DNA from 2 places in the Mesorhizobium sp. WSM4850 genome. Region 2 is predicted to be linked to the other one. Evidence: predicted binding sites of a transcription regulator. Region 2 holds the regulator's gene; the other holds the start of a gene.

Region 1 (5,180 bases), on a different contig from region 2:
CAGCGCTGAAGCGGCCGGTCAGGTCGTCGGTGACGCCGACCACGACGCTGGCCTTGTTGTCCTCGCCGGCGCCGACGAAGACGACGACGCCGGAGCCGAGCGACTTCTTGCCGGCATCGGCCAACGGCTTCAAATCCTTCGGCGCGACACCCGATACCGCCTTGCCGAGGAAGCCGACACCGGCAATGGTCTCGTTCTCGGCAGGCACGCCGGCTGGCGAGCGGTCGCCCAGCGCCAGTTTCTTGCGCGCTTCGGTCAGTTCTTTCTCGAGCTTCTTGCGCTCGTCCAACAGCGCTTCGACGCGCGCCGGCACGTCGGCCGGCGAGATCTTCAACGCCGCCGCAGTGGCCTTCAGCCGTTTGTCCTGCTCGTCGAGATGCTTTCTGGCCGCCTCTCCGGTCAGCGCCTCGATGCGGCGCACGCCGGCGGCGACGGCGCTGTCCGACACGATGCGCACCAGACCGATATCGCCGGTCGCCCTGACATGGGTGCCGCCGCATAGCTCGACCGAATAGGGCCGGTTGGCCTTGGCGCCATGCAAGCCCGTGCCCATCGAAACGACGCGCACCTCATCGCCATACTTTTCGCCGAACAGCGCCATGGCGCCTTCGGCAATGGCATCGTCGACCGACATCAGCCGCGTGGTGACCGGGCTGTTCTGGACGACGATCTCGTTCGCCATCCGCTCGACCTCTTCGATCTCGTCAGGCGAGATCGGCTTGTTGTGCGAAATGTCGAAGCGCAGACGCTCGGGCGCGACCAGTGAGCCCTTCTGCGCGACATGGGTGCCTAGCACCTCGCGCAGCGCTTCGTGGATCAGATGCGTCGCGGAATGGTTCGCGCGCAGCCTGGAGCGGCGCGCATGGTCGACCTTCAGCTCGACGGTCGCGCCCGTGTCGACCGTGCCGTCGGCCACCTTGCCGAGATGCACGAAAAGCCCGTCGGCCTTCTTCTGCGTATCGGAGATCTCGATTGAGAACCCTTCGCCTGAAATGACGCCGGTATCACCCACCTGGCCGCCGGATTCGCCATAGAACGGCGTCTGGTTGACGACTACGGCAACCGCCTCGCCGTTGGCGGCGCTGTCGACGATCTTGCCGTCCCTGACCAGCGCCTGGATGAGGCCTTCCGCCTGCTCGGTCTCGTAGCCGAGGAACTCGGTGGCGCCATGCTTCTCGCGCACCGGGAACCACACTGTTTCGGTCGCCGCCTCGCCGGAACCAGCCCAGCTCTTGCGCGCCTCGGCCTTCTGCTGCTCCATCGCATTGGTGAAGCCGGCAAGATCGACCGAGATGTTGCGCTGACGGAGCGCGTCCTGCGTCAGATCGAGCGGAAAGCCATAGGTGTCGTAGAGCTTGAAGGCGGTCTCGCCATCCAGCATGTCGCCGGCACCCAGCTTTTCCGTCGCTTCCGAAAGCAGGCCCAAGCCGCGCACCAGCGTCTTGCGGAAACGGGTTTCTTCAAGCTTCAGCGTCTCGGTGATCATCTGTTCGCCGCGCACCAGTTCCGGATAGGCCTGGCCCATCTCGCGCACCAGCGCCGGCACCAGCCGCCACATCAGCGGATCACCGGCGCCCAAAAGCTGCCCATGGCGCATGGCGCGGCGCATGATGCGACGCAGCACGTAGCCGCGGCCCTCATTGGACGGCAGCACGCCGTCGGCCACCAGAAAGCAGGACGAACGCAAATGGTCGGCGATGACGCGGAACGATCCGACGGTGTCGGCATCCGGACCGCGGCCGAGCGCGGATGACGCGGCCTCGATCAGGTGACGGAACAGGTCGGTCTCGAAGACGCTCTCGACCCCTTGCAGAATGGAGGCCATGCGCTCCAGGCCCATGCCGGTGTCGATCGACGGGCGCGGCAGGTCGATGCGCTCATCCTTCGTCACCTGTTCATACTGCATGAACACCAGGTTCCAGAATTCGAGGAAACGGTCGCCATCCTCCTCGGGGCTGCCGGGAGGGCCGCCCCAGATGTGCTCGCCACGGTCGATGAAGATCTCCGAGCACGGACCGCAAGGTCCGGTGTCGCCCATCGCCCAGAAATTGTCCGAGGTCGGAATGCGGATGATACGATCGTCGGAAAAGCCGGCGATCTTCTTCCAGTAGCCGGCAGCCTCGTCGTCGGTGTGATAGACCGTGACCAGCAGCTTGTCCTTCTTCAGCCCGAACTCCCTGGTGATCAGGTCCCAGGCAAGCTCGATGGCGCGCTCCTTGAAATAGTCGCCGAACGAGAAATTACCGAGCATCTCGAAGAAGGTCAGGTGGCGCGCGGTGTAGCCGACATTGTCGAGGTCGTTGTGCTTGCCGCCGGCGCGAACACTCTTCTGAGCCGTCGTGGCACGCGAGTAGGGTCGCTTTTCCAGGCCGGTGAAAACGTTCTTGAACTGCACCATGCCGGCATTGGTGAACATCAGTGTCGGGTCGTTGCGCGGCACCAGCGGGCTCGACGCGACGACCTCGTGACCCTCCTTGCGGAAATAGTCGAGGAATGTCGACCGGATCTCGTTCACGCCACTCATGAATACTGCCTTTTAGCTTTTAGAGAGAGCCGCCGGCGCGGCCGACGGCAAATGGACATGGCCTTTTAGCCGCCGCGTTGCACCCTGTCCAGAAACACGGAATTGGGCCAATTTGCGGGGCTTGCCGGTCATCTCGTTGCCGGCCTGCCGGTCATCTCGGCGCCACCGCTGAAACGCAAACCGCCGGCGCTATGCCGGCGGTTCGAACGCAACAATACAGGACTCGATTACACAGGCTGGAGCTGATGCGCGGGAATCATGGCCAAACTCCGGCCACTGCCGAAGCCTACATGGCGCCGGCTTCGTCCTCGAAACCATCGTCTCCGCCTTCGGAACCACCATTCTCGAGGAACTTTTCCGCAATCAGCCCGGCATTCTGCCGTAGTGCCAATTCGATTTCGCGCGCCGTATCGGGATTGTCGCGCAGGAACAGTTTTGCATTCTCGCGGCCCTGGCCGAGACGCTGCGAATTGTAGGAGAACCAGGCGCCCGACTTTTCGACCACGCCGGCCTTGACGCCGAGGTCAACCAGCTCGCCGGTCTTGGACACGCCCTCGCCATACATGATATCGAACTCGACCACCTTGAAGGGCGGCGCCAGCTTGTTCTTGACCACTTTGACGCGGGTCTGGTTGCCGACGACCTCGTCGCGGTCCTTGACCGAGCCGATGCGGCGAATGTCGAGGCGCACCGAAGCGTAGAATTTCAGCGCGTTGCCGCCGGTCGTGGTCTCGGGCGAACCGAACATGACGCCGATCTTCATGCGGATCTGGTTGATGAAGATGACCATGGTGTTGGAGCGCGAGATCGAGGCGGTCAGCTTGCGCAGCGCCTGGCTCATCAGGCGGGCCTGCAGGCCGGGCAGCGAATCGCCCATCTCGCCTTCGATTTCGGCGCGCGGCGTCAGCGCCGCGACCGAATCGACCACCAGCACGTCGATGGCGCCGGAACGCACCAGCGTGTCGCAGATCTCCAGCGCCTGCTCGCCGGTATCGGGCTGCGAGATCAAGAGGTTTTCGAGGTCGACGCCGAGCTTACGGGCATAGACCGGGTCGAGCGCGTGCTCGGCATCGACGAAGGCGCAGATGCCGCCCTTCTTCTGGGCCTCCGCCACAGTGTGCAGCGCCAGCGTCGTCTTGCCCGAGCTTTCCGGCCCGTAGATCTCGATGATGCGGCCGCGCGGCAGGCCGCCGACGCCGAGCGCGATGTCGAGGCCAAGCGAACCGGTCGGCACCGTTTCGATCTCGACGACCTGCTCGTTTGCGCCGAGCCGCATGATCGAGCCCTTGCCGAAGGCACGCTCGATTTGCGACAGCGCCGCATCCAGAGCCTTTGATTTGTCCACCGTTTTGTCCTCTACAAGCCGCAAAGAATTCTGAGCCATGATACATCACCCCTTGGTCGTCAATGAAGGCCGGACAATCCGTAATCCCTATCAATTTGTACCTTTTTTGTTCTCGATTGGCAAGGGGATACAACCGATTGAAAAACCAACAATATCCGGATTTGTTCATTTTTTGTTTCGTATTTTCACCCGGGATGCATCCCGGCTTCACCCGCAGGATTCTGCTAGGCATCTTCCGAATCGCGCCTCCGGTTGCCGGGTTCCGCCGGACAACCTAGTCTCCACCCGGCAGCAGCAAAGGTCATCTCACTGGGCATGATGAAGTCGCCGACGATCCTGGCAGTAGGCGGCGCCTATATCGAGCGGCGCGGCCAGGTTTCGGGCGCCTTCGTGCCGGCGGCGTCGAACCCCGGCACGATGCGCGAGGAAGTCGGCGGCGCCGTCTTCAATGCGCTGCGCTGCGCCGTGCGCCGCGGCGTCTCCGGGTCGCTGCTTTCGGTACGGGGCGGCGATGTTCTGGCCGATACGCTTTCACGCGCCATTGCTGCAGCCGGCATTGCCGATCTGTCCGTGGTGTTCCTCGATCGCACGACACCGAGCAACACAGTGCTGATCGACGGCGACGGCGCGCTGATCGCCGGCCTCGCCGACATGGCGCTCTACGACCTGGCGCTTGCCAAGCAGATCCGCCGTGCCAAGGTGCGCGAGGCAATCAGCACCGCTGATGCAGTCCTTTGCGACGCAAACCTGCCGTCGGCGGCGCTCGAGCGGCTGGTAGCGCTTGCAGCCGACAAGCCCGTGTTTGCACTTGCCGTTTCGCCCAGCAAGGCGGCGCGGCTGACGCTGGTGCTTGAGTTTCTGGCGATGGCCTTCATGAACCGGCGCGAGGCCGGCGCGCTTACCGGCGCCGACGTCGATGCCGACGAGCGTGGCATTGTCGACGGCCTAAGACGCGCCGGCCTGAAAAGCGGCGTGGTCACCGCTGGTGACGGTCCGGTGCTGGGTTTCGACGCGGCCGGCGCCTTCTCGATCCTGGCACCGAAAAAAGTCACGGTCGGCGCCGCCGATGCGCTGGCGGGCGCGACGATGGCCGCCCTGCTGCGCGGCCTGACGCTGGGCGCAGCGCTGCGCGAAGGCGTTGCCGCAGCAATGCTCGCCGTCGAGAGCGCCACCTTCACGAGCGCTATCTTTGCCGAGGCGCTGGCATTCGTGCCCGAGGCGCGCGACCTGGCATGAAATCCTGGATGTTGGCGCCGCCCCTCAACCCCCTGCCGGGACCTTCTCCCCGTGAAGGACGGGGAGAAGGGTTCC
Region 2 (15,244 bases):
CGCAAGGATCTTGCCTTCAGCGCCGCGCTCGCCAAAACCGCCGGGGACCAGAATGCCGTGGACCTTTTCCAGCCACGGCGCCGGGTCTTCCTTCTCGAATATCTCGCTCTCGATCCAGTCGAGCTTGACCTTGACGCGGTTGGCGAGACCGCCATGCGACAGCGCCTCGATCAGCGATTTGTAGGCGTCCTTGAGGCCGGTATATTTGCCGACGACGGCGATGGTCACCTCGCCTTCCGGGTTGTGGATGCGTTTGGACACCGCTTGCCACGGCTCCATCCGCGGCTTCGGCGCCGGATCGATGCCGAAAGCGGCGAGCACTTCCGAATCCAGCCCTTCATTGTGATAGGCCATCGGCACGTCGTAGATGTGCGGCACGTCGAGCGCCTGGATGACCGCGCTCTCGCGCACATTGCAGAACAGCGACAGTTTGCGGCGCTCTTCCCTGGGGATGGGGCGGTCGGCGCGGACCAGCAGGATGTCGGGCGCGATGCCGATGCCGCGCAATTCCTTGACCGAATGCTGGGTCGGCTTGGTCTTCAATTCGCCCGCCGTTGGAATATAGGGCATCAGCGTCAGGTGCACGTAGACGGCGTTGTTGCGCGGCAGGTCGTTGCCAAGTTGGCGGATCGCCTCCAGAAACGGCATCGCCTCGATGTCGCCGACGGTGCCGCCGATCTCGCACAGGACGAAGTCATAGTCGTCATTGCCGTTGAGAATGAAATTCTTGATCTCGTCGGTGACATGCGGAATGACCTGCACGGTGGCGCCAAGATAGTCGCCGCGTCGCTCCCGCTCGATGATATTCTTGTAGATGCGGCCCGTGGTGATGTTGTCCTGCTGGTTGGCCGAGCGGCCGGTGAACCGCTCATAATGGCCAAGATCGAGATCGGTCTCGGCGCCGTCATCCGTCACGAAGACTTCGCCATGCTGGTATGGCGACATCGTGCCGGGATCGACATTGAGATAGGGATCAAGCTTCTTGATGCGCGCGCGATAGCCTCGCGCCTGCAAGAGAGCCCCAAGGGCCGCTGCAGCGATGCCTTTTCCGAGTGAGGAAACCACGCCGCCTGTGATGAATACATATCGCGCCATGGGAGTCATCGCTTAACGCGGCCGAATTGATTCCGCCAGAGAAAAAACCGCCGCGAAGGCTTTTTCCCAAGAAGGCGCCCTGATGATGCTCGAACCAAAACAAAAGGGCCGGCGAGGCCGGCCCTTTTGTTTGACCCGCCAAGGCGTCAGATGATGACGACCTTGGTGCCCACTTTCACCCTGCGATAAAGGTCCATGACGTGCTCGTTGATCATGCGGAAACAGCCGTTGGAGGAGCTCGTCCCGATCGACTGCGGCGCAATGGTGCCGTGAATGCGCAGATGGGTGTCCTTCCTGCCGTCGTAGAGATAGATGGCGCGCGCGCCGAGCGGGTTATCGCCGCCGCCGGGCATGCCATCCTTGTACCGGCCGTAATTCTTCGGCTCACGCTTCTGCATGTCGAGCGTCGGGATCCAGCGGGGCCATTCCTGCTTGTCGCCGACGGCGACCGTGCCCTTGAACTGCAGGCCGTCACGACCGACCGCAATCGCATAACGGCGGGCGGTCCAGGAGGATTCGACGAGATAGAGGCGGCGCGCACTGGTATCGATGACGATGGTGCCGGGGCTATAGCCGGTGAACTCGACCTCTTGCGGCACGAACTCCGGCCTCACCTTGAACTGCTTCCTGGCTTCCTTGCTGGCGAGCGCGGCATCGAGGGCGCGGGTCTCGGGCAGCAACGACATCGACGAGGACGTGCCGCCGAACAGGCCGGCGAACAGCCCGACGCGCTGCGGCTTCTGTCCGACCGGCTCGCTGCGCAATTCGCCGTTGTTGCCGGTCAGCGCGACGTTCATGGCCTCGGCGGGAATGGCCTCGGCCGACTGGATTGCTGCGATGGGTTGCATAGGGTCGATGATCTTGACCGGCCTGGCATTGGCCAGCCTGGCTTGGCCAGCGGACTTATCCTTCTTGACGAGGCCCTTTTTGGCAAGAAACGCCCGCCGTTCCGCGTCCGACTTGGCTTTGGCCGCCTCGCGCATCGCCAGCTTCCTTGCCTCGATGGCCTTTACTCGAGCAGCCTGCTTGCCAGCCGCGATCTTGGCTTCGATCTTCCTGATCTGGGCAAGATCTGCCGCGGTCGGGTCTTTTTTCTTCTTGAGGAGTTTTAGTTGCGCCGAATCGCTTTTGGCGGCGACGTTGGCGACGTCAGTTGTGATTGCAGGGGCCGAATTGCCCGCCGGCATGGCCGCGTAAGCGGGCGCACCAAGGCTGAGCACGGCCCAAAGGCCGGCTAAAATGAAGCTGCGAAGCTGCATGGCGAAGATCCGATCGTTCAATGCTTGTTGCCACGGCGTTGCCCGGCGTCCCCCAAGGACCCCGAATGTGCCGCGCGCAATCTATAATCGATTAATCGGAGACGCCTCAAGCGCCCTGGCGTGCCGCGCCCGGTCGAATCCTCGCGATCGTGCGGCATTTGCCGCGACTGTGTTCAAACAACAACAGATCGCGGCGCCGGACGTCTGCTGATTACTGGTTTGGAACCTGCGGCGTTACTGGCTGGGTGGCGCCGTTTGTGGCCGGCGGCGTGGTCGCTCCCGCCGCTGGCGGTGCAGCGGGAGCCGGGGCTGCGGCATCATTGCCGGAAGGCGGCGTTGGCGCCGTATTGCCGGACGGCGGTGTCGGCGTCGTGGTGCCAGGCAACTGGTTGAGCACGCCGCCCCCGCCGTTCGTCACAGGCACGCGATCGAGAATATCGATCGGCTTCTCGCCGTAACGGGCGACGATCGACAAGGTCAGCGAGGTGGCGAAGAACGCCGCCGCCAGGATCGCCGTCGCCCGCGTCAGCGCGTTGGCGGCGCCGCGCGCGGTCATGAAGCCCGATCCGCCGCCGATGCCGAGGCCGCCGCCTTCGGAGCGCTGCAGCAGCACCACGCCGACAAGAGCGAGCACAACCATGAGGTGGACGACGATCAGTACGGTTTCCATTAGTTATCCTGGCAAAGCCTTGCGCGGCCGTAGATACGACCGGTGATTTGGAGGCGGGCTCAATACAATGCTTTGACGGCAATTCCAAGCCCGTGGCCGGAATATGGGAAGCAATGCCGCCGTTGCAACATTTTCCGCTGCGGCACAGTATCCAAAGTGCCCGACAGCCTTTCGATGCTAAAGCATGTCGCGCAAAAGCATGCCCTTGGGCCTGACCCGAGGGTGTGCAGCGGTTTTGCGATAACGACATGCGTAAAAACAACAACCTAAAGCGCGTCGCATTAGGCCGGCCAAACGCGACGCGCTTTAGGAGATGTTTCGATAGGCTTCGGCAATGCCGAGAAAGTCCGCCGCCTTCAGGCTGGCGCCGCCGACCAGCGCGCCGTCGACATTTTTTACGCCCAGCAGTTCGACCGCGTTCGACGGCTTGACCGAGCCGCCATAGAGGATGCGCATCTTTGCCGCTGCGCTGCCAAGCTTTTCCGACAGTTTTTCGCGAATATGCGCATGCGCCTCAGCAACGTCGGCGGCAGTCGGCGTCAGCCCCGTGCCGATCGCCCATACCGGCTCGTAGGCGATGACGGTATTCGATGCCGTTGCATTCGGCGGCACCGAGCCGGCGACCTGGCGCGACAGCACGTCGAGCGTGGCGCCCGCCTCGCGCTCGGCTCTCGTCTCGCCGATGCAGATGATGGCAACCAGCCCGGCGCGCCACGCGGCGGACGCCTTTGCCTGGACAATGGCGTCGTCCTCGTTTTGATCGGCGCGGCGTTCGGAATGGCCGACGATGACGTGACTGGCGCCCGCATCTTTCAGCATCTCGGCCGAAATACAGCCGGTATGGGCGCCGCTCTCCTTGCTGTGGCAATCCTCGCCCCCGGCCCGGACCGGCGTGCGCGACAAGATCTCCGCGGCATGCGCAAGCAGCGTCGCCGGAACGCAGACCAGCGCTTCGGTCTCGGCATCGAGCCCGCTCATGAAGCCGTTGCCGATCATCCTGAGTTCGTTGAGTGAGGCGCTGGTGCCGTTCATTTTCCAGTTGCCGGCGACCAGCGGGCGGATTCCAAGCGTCATGGGATTTGCTTCTCCGGGCAATATTCGGCTGCGTCCTCACTACCAAACTCAGCCCACAAAGCAATCGACAGTGGGCCGGAAGGACGCTATTGCGCTTGTTTCAGACTCGGCGCATGCGAAAATGCGCGAAAAAATCGGAAGTGACCATGCTTGGTATCTTGAGAAGCGCGGCTGGGACCTGGATCGCGAAAGCGCTGCTGATATTGTTGGTGTTGAGCTTCGCCGTCTGGGGCATTTCCGGACAGATGGTCGGTGGTTTTGCAGGCCACGACGCCGTTGTCACGGCCGGCGGCACTGAAGTGTCGATCAACGAGTATCGGCTGGCCTATGACCGGCAGATCAGCGTGATGTCGCAGCAATTCGGCCAGCGCATCAGCCGCGAGCAGGCGACGGCGCTCGGCCTCGACAACCAGGTGCTGGCGCAACTCGTGTCGGGCGCGGTCCTCGATGAGCAGGCCCGCAAGCTCGGGCTTGGGCTGTCCAAGGACCGGCTGGCCCAACTCACGCATGAAGACCCGGCCTTCAAGGGTCCCGGCGGCAACTTCGACAGAAGGACTTTCGAATACATACTGCAACAGGTCGGCATGCGGCCGGAAGACTATCTCAGGAATCGCGCCCAGGTGGCTGTGCGCCAGCAGATCGTCGAGGCGGTTTCGGACGGCCTCAAGGCCCCGAATACGTTCTTGAAGGCGGTCGCGCTTTATCGTGGCGAAGACCGCACCATCGACTATTTGACCTTGCCGAAATCGCTGGTCGAGCCGATCGAAGCGCCATCCGACACTACGCTTTCGGCGTATTTCGAGGAAAACAAGAAGACCTATGCGGCGCCCGAATACCGCAAATTCTCCTATGTCAGGCTCGAGCCGGAAGACATCATGGATGTGAGTGCCGTGACCGACCAGCAGGTCAACGACGACTACAACAAGAACAAGGGGCGCTACACCACGGCGGAAACGCGCACCATCGAACAGCTCGTGTTCAAAACGCCCGATGCCGCGAAGGCCGCGCTCGATTCACTCAAGACCGGCGCGACATTCGACAAACTCGTCGCCGCCGAGGGCAAGACGCAGGCCGACACGCTGCTCGGCACGCTGTCCAAGGACAAAATCGCCGACAAGGCGGTGGCGGATGCGGCGTTTGCGCTCAACGTCAACGAAGTCAGCCCGGTCGTTCAGGGCGCCTTCGGTCCGGTGCTGCTGCGCGTCACCGAGATCAAGCCCGAAGTGGTGAAGCCGCTGGCCGAAGTGGCCGCCGACATCCGCAAGGACCTGGCGCTGGGCGAGGCAAGCCGCATTCTGCTCGACGTGCATGACAGTTACGAAGACAGCCGCGCTTCGGGCAGCACGCTCGAGCAAGCGGCCGAAAAACTGAAGCTGAAGGTCGTCACCGTCGACGCGATCGATCGCACCGGCCTGAGGCCGGACGGCGCCATCGTCAAGGATCTGCCGGAATCGCCGGAGCTGATCAAGGCGGTGTTCGATGCCGAACCCGGTACCGAGAATCCCGACCTCACCACTGCCAACAACGGCTTCGTGTTCTACGAGGTGGATTCGGTCACGCCGGCCCGCGACCGCACGCTGGATGAAGTCCGCCAGAAGGTGGTGGCCGACTGGACGGCGGCGGAAACGACCAAGCGGCTCACCGCAAAAGCGCAGGAGCTCGAAAAGCGTCTCGAGGCCGGCACTACGCTCGACGTGATCGCGAGCGAGCTCAAGCTTGAGAAGCAGACCAAGCGCGGCGTCAAGCGCGGGGCGGACGACGCCGATTTCGGCAAGGAAGGGGCGGCTGCTATGTTCGGCGAAGGCGAAGGCGGGACCGGATTGATCCCCTCGCCCACCGGCGACGGACAGATCCTGTTCAGGATTGCCGAAGTGTTCGAGCCTGCCGGAGCCGACGCCAGCTCGGTGCCGGACGACGAGCAGAAATCGTTCACCGCCGGCATGTCCGACGACCTTCTCGACCAGTTGGTGGCGCAGCTGCAGACGCAATATGACGTTCGCATCGACCAAACCGCCGTTGCCCAAGCCCTGACCAGATGAGCGCGCTCAAGACCCATATCGCCAAGGTCGCCGCTGGCAGCTCCCTTTCCTTCGAGGAAGCGCGCGATGCCTTCGACATCATCATGTCGGGCGACGCTACGCCCGGCCAGATCGGCGGCTTCCTGATGGCGCTGCGCGTGCGCGGCGAGACTGTGAGCGAGATTTCCGGCGCCGTCGCCACCATGCGCGCCAAGATGCTGCGCGTCGACGCGCCGGCTGGCGCCATCGACATCGTCGGCACCGGCGGCGACAATTCGCACAGCGTCAACATCTCGACCGCATCCGCGTTCGTCATCGCCGCCTGCGGCGTGCCGGTGGCCAAGCACGGCAATCGCGGACTGTCCTCGCAGACCGGCGCCGCCGACGTGCTGACCGCGCTTGGCGTCAAGCTCGACATCCCGCCGGAAACGATCGGCCGCTGCATCCACGACGCAGGCGTCGGCTTCATGTTCGCACCGGCGCATCATCCGGCGATGAAGCATGTCGGCCCGATCCGCGCCGAGCTCGGCACCCGCACAATCTTCAACCTGCTTGGCCCGCTCTCCAATCCGGCTGGTGTCGTCAGGCAGATGGTTGGCGTCTTCTTGCCGGAATGGATCATGCCGGTGGCCGAGACGTTGAAGGCACTGGGCGCCGACCACGCCTGGGTCGCCCATGGCGACGGCTATGACGAGATCACCACCACCGGCGAAACCCAAGTCGCCGAACTGGTCGGCGGCGAGATCCGCAGCTTTACGCTGACCCCGGAAGCGGTCGGGCTGAAGCGGCATACCAAGGACGAGTTGCGCGGCGGCGATGCCGCCTACAACGCCCAGGCGCTGCGCGACATGCTGGGCGGCGCTGCCGGCGCCTTTCGCGATACGGTGCTGATGAACGCCGGCGCCGGACTGGTGGTGGCGGGAAAGGCGACGACGCTTGCCGATGGCATGGCGACGGCGGCGCAAGCCATCGACAGCGGCCGGGCGCTAAAGGTGCTTGACCGGCTGGTCGAGATTTCGAACGGATAGCGCCGTGTCTGATATCCTGCGCAAGATCGAAGCCTACAAGCGCGACGAGATCGCGGCGGCGAAGGCACGGGTGCCGTTTGCCGAAATCAAGGCACGGGCGAGGGCTACCGATGCACCGCGCGGCTTTCTCTCGGCCCTTGAAGCCAAACGCAAATCCGGCAGTTTCGCGCTGATCGCCGAGATCAAGAAGGCGAGCCCGTCCAAGGGCCTGATCCGCGCCGATTTCGATCCGCCGGCGCTGGCCCAGGCCTATGCCAAAGGTGGGGCTGCCTGCCTGTCGGTGCTGACCGATGCGCCGTCTTTCCAAGGGGCGCCTGAATTCCTCACCGATGCGCGCAGCGCCGTGACATTGCCGGCTTTGCGCAAGGATTTTCTGTTCGAGCCCTATCAGGTGTTCGAGGCCCGTGCGTGGGGCGCGGACGCCATCCTGATCATCATGGCGAGCGTCGATGACGCCGTGGCCAGGGAACTCGAAACGACGGCTTTCGAGCTCGGCATGGACGCGCTGGTCGAGGTGCATGACGAGGCCGAGACGGAACGCGCGCTGAAACTGTCGTCGCGGCTGATCGGCATCAACAACCGCAATCTCCGGACATTCGAAACCAGCATCGAGACATCGGAGCGGCTCGCGGCGATGGTGCCGGCCGACCGGCTGCTGGTCAGCGAGAGCGGTATTTTCTCGCACCAGGACTGCCGCAGGCTGGAACGGAGCGACATTGGCACTTTCCTCGTCGGCGAGAGCCTGATGCGGCAACTGGACGTGGCCACTGCGACGCACCTGCTTTTGACGGGCAACGCGCCCGCCAATGCATCTGCCCGAAAATCGGAATCGATGTTCGGAGAGCATGATGCATAGATACAAAGCGTCAGAGTGTAGTTTGTGCGTCCAAACGGACGCACGTCGCTCCAGGGTGACCTGACGATGTCGGCCGCCCTCACCCATCTTGGCGCAGAAGGCGAAGCCAATATGGTCGATGTCGGCGACAAGGCGGAGACGACCCGCACGGCAATCGCCGAAGGTCTTGTCTCGATGCGGCCCGAAACGCTGAAAATGATTCTCGACGGCGATGCCAGGAAGGGCGACGTGCTGGGTACGGCGCGCATCGCCGGCATCATGGCGGCCAAGAGGACGCATGAGCTGATCCCGCTCTGCCATCCGCTGCTGTTGACCAAGATATCGGTAGACATCGAACCTGACGCGAAGCTGCCCGGCCTGAAGGTCACGGCGCTGGCCCGCGTCACCGGCAAGACCGGCGTCGAGATGGAAGCGCTGACCGCCGTCTCGGTCGCCTGCCTGACCATCTATGATATGGCCAAGGCGGTCGATCGCGGCATGGCCATCTCCGGCATCAGGCTGGTGGAAAAGACCGGCGGCAAATCCGGCGACTACAAGGCGGATGCCCAGGGGGCAGGCCAATAATGGCGCTGCTTGCGGTCGCCGAGGCGCTCGAGCACCTGCTTGCGGATGCTGCGCCCTTGCAGGCTGAAAGCGTCGCCCTGATGGATGCCGCCGACCGCGTGCTGGCGGAGCCGCTCATCGCGCTCCGCACCCAGCCGCCATTCAACGCGTCGGCCATGGACGGCTATGCCGTGCGGGCCGACGATGTCGCCTCCGTGCCCGCGAGACTTTCGGTGATCGGCATGGCGCCGGCCGGACGCGGCTTTGCCGGGACAGTCGGCCCGGCGCAGGCCGTGCGCATCTTCACCGGCGCGCCGCTTCCCGGAGGCGCCGACACCATCGTCATCCAGGAGAATGTCCGCGACCTCGGCGGCGGCATGGTCGAAGTGACCGCGCCGACGGTTGAAGGCCGCAACATCCGCCGCCTCGGGCTCGATTTCTCGCAGGGCGACATGCTGCTGGAGAAAGGCCGCCTGTTTGATCCGGCGGCATTGTCGCTGGCGGCGTCGGCCAACCACCAGCAGGTCCGCGTGGTGAAACGGCCGCTGGTCGCCATCATCGCCACCGGCGACGAATTGCTGCCGCCGGGCAGCGACCTTGGCCCCGGCCAGATCATCTCCTCCAATGCCTATGGCGTCGCCGCCGCGGCCCGCTCGGTCGGCGCCAGCGCCCTCGATCTCGGCATCGCCGCCGACCGCAAGGACGCGATCGCCGCGCTGGTGACAAAAGCCGTCGCCGCAGGCGCGGACGTCATCGTCACGCTGGGCGGCGCCTCGGTCGGCGACCATGACCTCGTCCATGACGTGCTGACCGGCGAAGGCATGGCGCTCGATTTCTGGAAAATCGCCATGCGGCCCGGCAAGCCACTGATGTTCGGGCGGCTGGGCGCCATCCGCTGCATCGGCCTGCCTGGCAATCCGGTGGCCAGCCTGGTCTGCACGCAGCTCTTTCTGAAGCCGCTGCTGGCGCGGCTCGGCGGCCGCGCCTTCCGCCAGGACATGCGTCAGGCGCGGCTCGGCGCCGCCATGCCGGCTAACGATCTCAGGCAGGACTATGTACGCGCGGTGGTGAAGGAAGAAGCTGGCACGCTTGAGGCAACGCCGTTCAGTATCCAGGATTCCTCGATGCTCAGAATGCTGGCCGACGCCAACGGACTGGTCGTGCGCGAGCCATTCGCTCCCGCAGCCGCAGCGGGCGCCGCCTGCAGCGTGCTGATGCTACGCTGAACAAAACGTCAACACATTCATTAAACTTTAAATGGTTGCGGAACACAACTGGAACAGATAGTGTTTGTTCTGGGTTTGTTTTTCTGATTCTGTTGGGGGTCGCGATGCTGACACGCAAACAACATGAACTGCTGATGTTCATCCACGAACGGCTGAAGGAAAGCGGCATTCCGCCCTCGTTCGACGAGATGAAGGAAGCGCTCGACCTCGCCTCCAAATCGGGGATCCACCGGCTGATCACGGCGCTGGAGGAACGCGGTTTCATTCGCCGCCTGCCCAACCGCGCCCGCGCGCTGGAGGTGCTGCGCCTGCCCGATTCGATCGCGCCGGGCCTCAATGCGGCGCGCAAATTCTCGCCGAGCGTCATTCAAGGCTCCCTTGGCCAGGGCGGCCTCGGACGCCAGATCAAGCCAGCGCCTTCGCGCATGCGTGCTGCCGGCAATGACGACGACGTCGTTGCCACCGTCTCCATACCGGTGATGGGCCGCATCGCTGCCGGTGTGCCGATCGACGCCATCCAGCACCAGACGCATTCGATCTCGGTGCCACCGGACATGATCACCGGCGGCACGCACTACGCGCTGGAGGTCAAGGGTGATTCGATGATCGAGGCCGGCATCTTCGACGGCGACACGGTCATCATCCGCAACGCCGACACCGCCCAGCCTGGCGAGATCATTGTCGCTCTGGTCGACGAGGAGGAAGCGACGCTGAAGCGATTTCGCCGCAAAGGTGCCTCTATCGCACTGGAAGCCGCCAATCCGGCCTACGAGACGCGCATCTTCGGGCCGGACCGGGTCAAGGTGCAGGGCAAGCTCGTCGGATTGATCCGGCGTTACTGAACGGCGGGCTTCCTGGGTTTCTCGGCCCTGCGGTATGGCGGCAGGCCCCTCGCCTCGCGCGAAAATCGCCGCTGCTCATGCCAGGGCCTATATGGCTGTCTGACGGCAAAACGGATTTCTGCGCGCGTTGTCGCCGATAGCGGATCGAAGAAGACGGCGGCACTGCCCATGCGAGCGAGCTGCCGTTTGGTGACGACGAGAACCAGCGGGTTGCGGCAGGGTTTGTAATAGGCTGTGGCATCGTCGATGACGATCAAATCCGCAAAGGCACAGGCCGGCCGCGCGGTTTTGCGGTTGTCGGCGAGCGCGATGAGCGCGCCGGACGGATGCCGGGCCAGGCACAGGCCGGCAGTGCAGGTGAAAGGCGCTCCCGGCGGCAGGTCGGCCGGATCGGCGATGTCGAACCGCACATCTCCTTTTTCGAATGTCTCCGGCTCGACGATCGTTGTTGAAACCAGCGCATGTTTCCAGTTGTCGGTGGTGAATTCGTTCGAACGCATCCGGTTGACGGCAAGTTCGCCGCCGCCGATCGGCAGCGCCACCAGATGCGCATCCTCCGAGATCAGCACGTCGGGGATGCGCGTCTCGGAAATCGTCAGCAGGCCGGCGAGCGCAAAGGGAAGTGCCGCAAGCCGCAGCCATGTCGTCGCCATCGTGGCGATGACTAAGGCGACCGTCACCAGCAGAACCGATTGCAACGAAATCAGGCCGACTGCATCGACGGGCGAACGCTCCGAGATCCATCCCGAAATTGCAATCATCGCCGTCAGGCCCTTGCCCATCATGTAGAGGAAAGGGCCGTCGAGGCCGAAAGGCATTGCCAAGGCGCTGAGGACCGCCAGGAACATGACGATCGTGACGATCGGCATGACGGCCAGATTGGCGAACAGGCTGAGCGGCGAGACGCGCTGGAAGTGCCAGATGGCGAAGAGCGCGGTGGCGCTGCCGGCAATGATGGAGGTCATTGCGATGGTGCCTGCCCCGGCGACGAGCTTGCGCGTGACGAAAGCGACCGGTGACCGTCGCTGTCGCGGCGCCTTGGCCTTGTCGGCACGATAGTCGGACCAACCGGCATAGGCGCCCACGAGAGCCGCAGTCGCGGCGAACGACATCTGGAAGCTTGCGCCGACCACCTCGTGCGGCGACACGACGATAACGGCGATGGCCGAAATCGCCAGGTTGCGCATGGTGAGTGCCGCCCGGTCGAACAGCACGGCGACAAGCATTACCGCCAGCATGATGAAGCTGCGTTCAGCCGCGACCACGATACCGGAAAAGATCAGATAGGCAGCGATGGAGACGAGTGCGGCAGCAGCCGCATATTTTTTGACCGGCCGGCGCGACGAAAAGTCGGGAAACAGCGCAAAGGCGCCGCGCAGCAATCCCATGACGGTGCCGGCGACAAGCGCCATATGCAGGCCGGAAATGGAGATGATGTGGTAGATGCCGGTGCGCCGCATCGATTCGTTTATCTCTTCGGGGATGCCGGCACGCACGCCGACGATCAGCGCAGCGGCAATCTCCCCCTCGGCACCACCGATGCTGTCCCTGATATGGTCGGCGATGGATTCGCGCGCCTTCTCGATCGACGAAGAAAGGCGTGCGGTTAACGGTGCATCTTCGGAGACGACGATCTTTGGACTGCCGAGGAAAAAGCCACTGGCACCGATACCGGCGAAATAGCTGTCAAAGGAAAAGTCAAAGCTGTCCGGTCTGACCGGGCCAGTCGGAGGCAGAAGCCTCACATAGCCGGTTGCCACCGAGCCTGCGGTCATCTCAGCGGGAATCTTGCGTGCCGACACCCTGACACGTTCGGGTGCATAACGCAGTGTCGGCCGGGCGGTCGACATCACATCGATGGTCAGCCTGATCCGGCCGTTCGCCATCTGGTCGAGCCTGACGACACGGCCGGTCAGCCGGGTCTGGATTTCCGAACCGAGCATCTTCGTTCCGGCGCGCCAGGTTTCAACCTTGGCGGCGAGCACACCAAGCGCGCACAGCAACGCTGCCATGAAGCACAGGTGCGTTTTGCGGCGTGAGCGCGTGACGGCCGCACACAATGCCGTAAGGACCACGACGGCGATGGGCTGGGCAAAGTCCGGTTCGACGGCAAGCGAAAAATAGACGATCACCCCGCATGCCAGGAAAACCGGCACCAGCAGGAAGGCGACGCCCCGGTCGAGTTCCAGGCCGGCTGCCGCGGCCACGCTGTTGCGGACACCGGATGGTGAAAGATGGCTGAGCTGTCGGCGAAAACGAATGACAGGGCCGGGTGCTGAAGCCGGTATCGGCGCCGGGCGATCCGGCGAAAGAGGTTGGATGCTCAGCGGCGACGCAGGCAGCGAAACGGGTAGCGACTCAGTGCGAGGAACGTCGGCAAACAGCGATCGTTCGCTGACGCTTGCGGTCGCGCCCTCGCTCTCGTCCACGCCGCGGCCTGGTCCAGCCATAGGGTTCGCCCCTTGCGCCCTTGACCTCCTATGCTACATGAACGCGCGACGCGCGAAAGTCCGCGCACCACATCCGTTTTCTGCGCTTGCCCAGGAGTTCCATGTCCGACAAGGTCGTCACCCGTTTTGCCCCTTCGCCCACCGGATTCCTGCATATTGGCGGGGCGCGCACGGCGCTGTTCAATTGGCTGTATGCGAAACACACTGGCGGCAAGATGCTGCTGCGCATCGAGGACACCGATCGCGAGCGTTCGACCGATGCGGCAACCGCTGCCATCCTCGATGGGCTCTCCTGGCTCGGCCTCACCTGGGACGGCGAACCGGTATCCCAGTTCGAGCGCGCGCCGCGCCACCGCGCGGTTGCCGAGGAGCTGGTGCGCCTCGGCAAAGCCTATTACTGCTATGCGACGCCGGCCGAGCTGGAGGCGATGCGCGAGAGTGCGCGGGCCAAGGGCTTGCCTCCCCGCTATGACGGCCGCTGGCGCGACCGCGACCCGTCAGAGGCACCGGTTGGCGCCAGGGGCGCGATCCGCATCAAGGCGCCGGCCGAAGGCGAGACGGTGGTACATGACCGCGTGCAGGGCGAAGTCCGCTTCCCCAACAAGGACCTCGACGATTTCATCATCCTGCGCTCGGACGGCAACCCGACCTATATGCATGCCGTCGTCGTCGACGACCACGACATGGGCATCACCCACATCATCCGCGGCGACGACCATCTGACCAATGCCGCCCGCCAAATGGTGATCTATCGAGCCTTGGGCTGGGAGGTGCCGTCAATGGCGCATATCCCGCTGATCCATGGCGCCGACGGCGCCAAGCTGTCGAAGCGGCACGGCGCCCTCGGCGTTGAAGCCTATCGCGCCATGGGCTATCTGCCCGAGGCACTGCTCAACTACCTGGCGCGGCTCGGCTGGAGCCACGGCGACGACGAGGTCATATCGATCACCGACATGATTGCGTGGTTCGACATCGGCGATGTCAACAAGGGGGCCGCCCGCTTCGACTTCGCCAAGCTCGAGGCGCTGAGCGGCGTGCATATGCGGCGCATGAACGAGCCCGAATTGCTCGATATCTTCATCAACACCTTGCCCTATCTCGAAGGCGGCCCGGCGATCGCAGCGCGCCTCGACGACACACGCAAGGCGCAGTTGCTGGCCGCCCTGCCCGGCTTGAAGGAGCGCGCCAAGACGCTGGTCGAGCTGGTCGACGGTGCCGCCTTCCTGTTTGCCGAGCGGCCGCTGCCGATCGACGAGAAGGCGGCGGCGCTGCTCGGCGGCGAGGCGCGCGAGATCCTGCGGGGCGCCCATGCGGCGCTGAAGGCGATTTCAGGGGATTGGACGGCCGCAGCGGCGGAAGCGGCGATCCGCGAATATGCGCTCGCCGGCGGCCATAAGCTTGGCGCAGTGGCCCAACCTTTGCGCGCCGCGCTAACCGGCAAAAGCACCTCGCCCGGCGTGTTCGACGTGCTTGCCGTGCTTGGCCGCGAGGAAAGCCTGGCGCGCGTCGCGGATCAAATCGATTAGCAAAACTGGCCCAAGAAGATTGGCATTGAAAGGTGGGTTTCGCAGTGCAACATTAGGTCTTGGCCCAATTTGGCACGCAATCCAATTGCGGGCGCAAACGCGCGAACTCCGATACTTTCGACGTGTTGCGTTGCAGAAATTTTGCCTTTGCCGACATGAGAAAACAAAAAGGAGTTTGCAATGTCCGAAGCTGCGACAAAAATGGAATTTGGCGGCAAAACCCACGCGTCGACCGCGAAACTTGAATTCGGCGGCAAAACTCACGAACTCAAGGTGCGAAGCGGCTCGGTCGGACCTGACGTCATCGATATCGGCGCGCTTTACAGCACCACCGGGGCCTTCACCTACGATCCCGGCTTCACCTCGACGGCAAGTTGCGAGTCGGAAATCACCTTCATCGATGGCGATGCCGGCATCCTTTTGCATCGCGGTTATCCGATCGACCAGTTGGCCGAGCACGGCGACTTCCTCGAAGTTTGTTATCTCCTGCTCTACGGCGAACTGCCGACCAAGGCGCAGAAGGACGATTTCGACTACCGGGTCACGCGCCACACCATGGTGCACGAGCAGATGTCGCGCTTCTTCACCGGCTTTCGCCGCGACGCCCACCCGATGGCGGTGATGTGCGGCGTGGTCGGTGCGCTGTCAGCTTTCTAT

What was found. The regulator LexA, encoded in region 2, represses DNA repair genes until DNA is damaged. The targets are predictions, from matches to a motif close to TGTTCNNNNTGTGTTCNG.
Region 1: the regulator LexA is predicted to act here: its motif matches at 4,032-4,049, upstream of recA (recombinase RecA).

What each region holds. Positions count from the first base shown of each region.
Region 1 covers NZ_JBVVPV010000103.1:71-5,250, reverse strand. Annotated here, with positions in the region: gene alaS (alanine--tRNA ligase) at 1-2,524, opposite strand, end outside; gene recA (recombinase RecA) at 2,811-3,908, opposite strand; gene AC0L2Z_RS34780 (carbohydrate kinase family protein) at 4,185-5,105, shown strand.
Region 2 covers NZ_JBVVPV010000032.1:61,063-76,306, forward strand. Annotated here, with positions in the region: gene AC0L2Z_RS24830 (CTP synthase) at 1-1,104, opposite strand, end outside; gene AC0L2Z_RS24835 (L,D-transpeptidase) at 1,242-2,354, opposite strand; gene secG (preprotein translocase subunit SecG) at 2,566-3,024, opposite strand; gene tpiA (triose-phosphate isomerase) at 3,331-4,098, opposite strand; gene AC0L2Z_RS24850 (SurA N-terminal domain-containing protein) at 4,245-6,137, shown strand; gene trpD (anthranilate phosphoribosyltransferase) at 6,134-7,144, shown strand; gene trpC (indole-3-glycerol phosphate synthase TrpC) at 7,149-8,000, shown strand; gene moaC (cyclic pyranopterin monophosphate synthase MoaC) at 8,067-8,564, shown strand; gene AC0L2Z_RS24870 (molybdopterin molybdotransferase MoeA) at 8,564-9,769, shown strand; gene lexA (transcriptional repressor LexA) at 9,874-10,611, shown strand; gene AC0L2Z_RS24880 (ComEC/Rec2 family competence protein) at 10,605-13,061, opposite strand; gene gltX (glutamate--tRNA ligase) at 13,163-14,587, shown strand; gene gltA (citrate synthase) at 14,768-15,244, shown strand, end outside.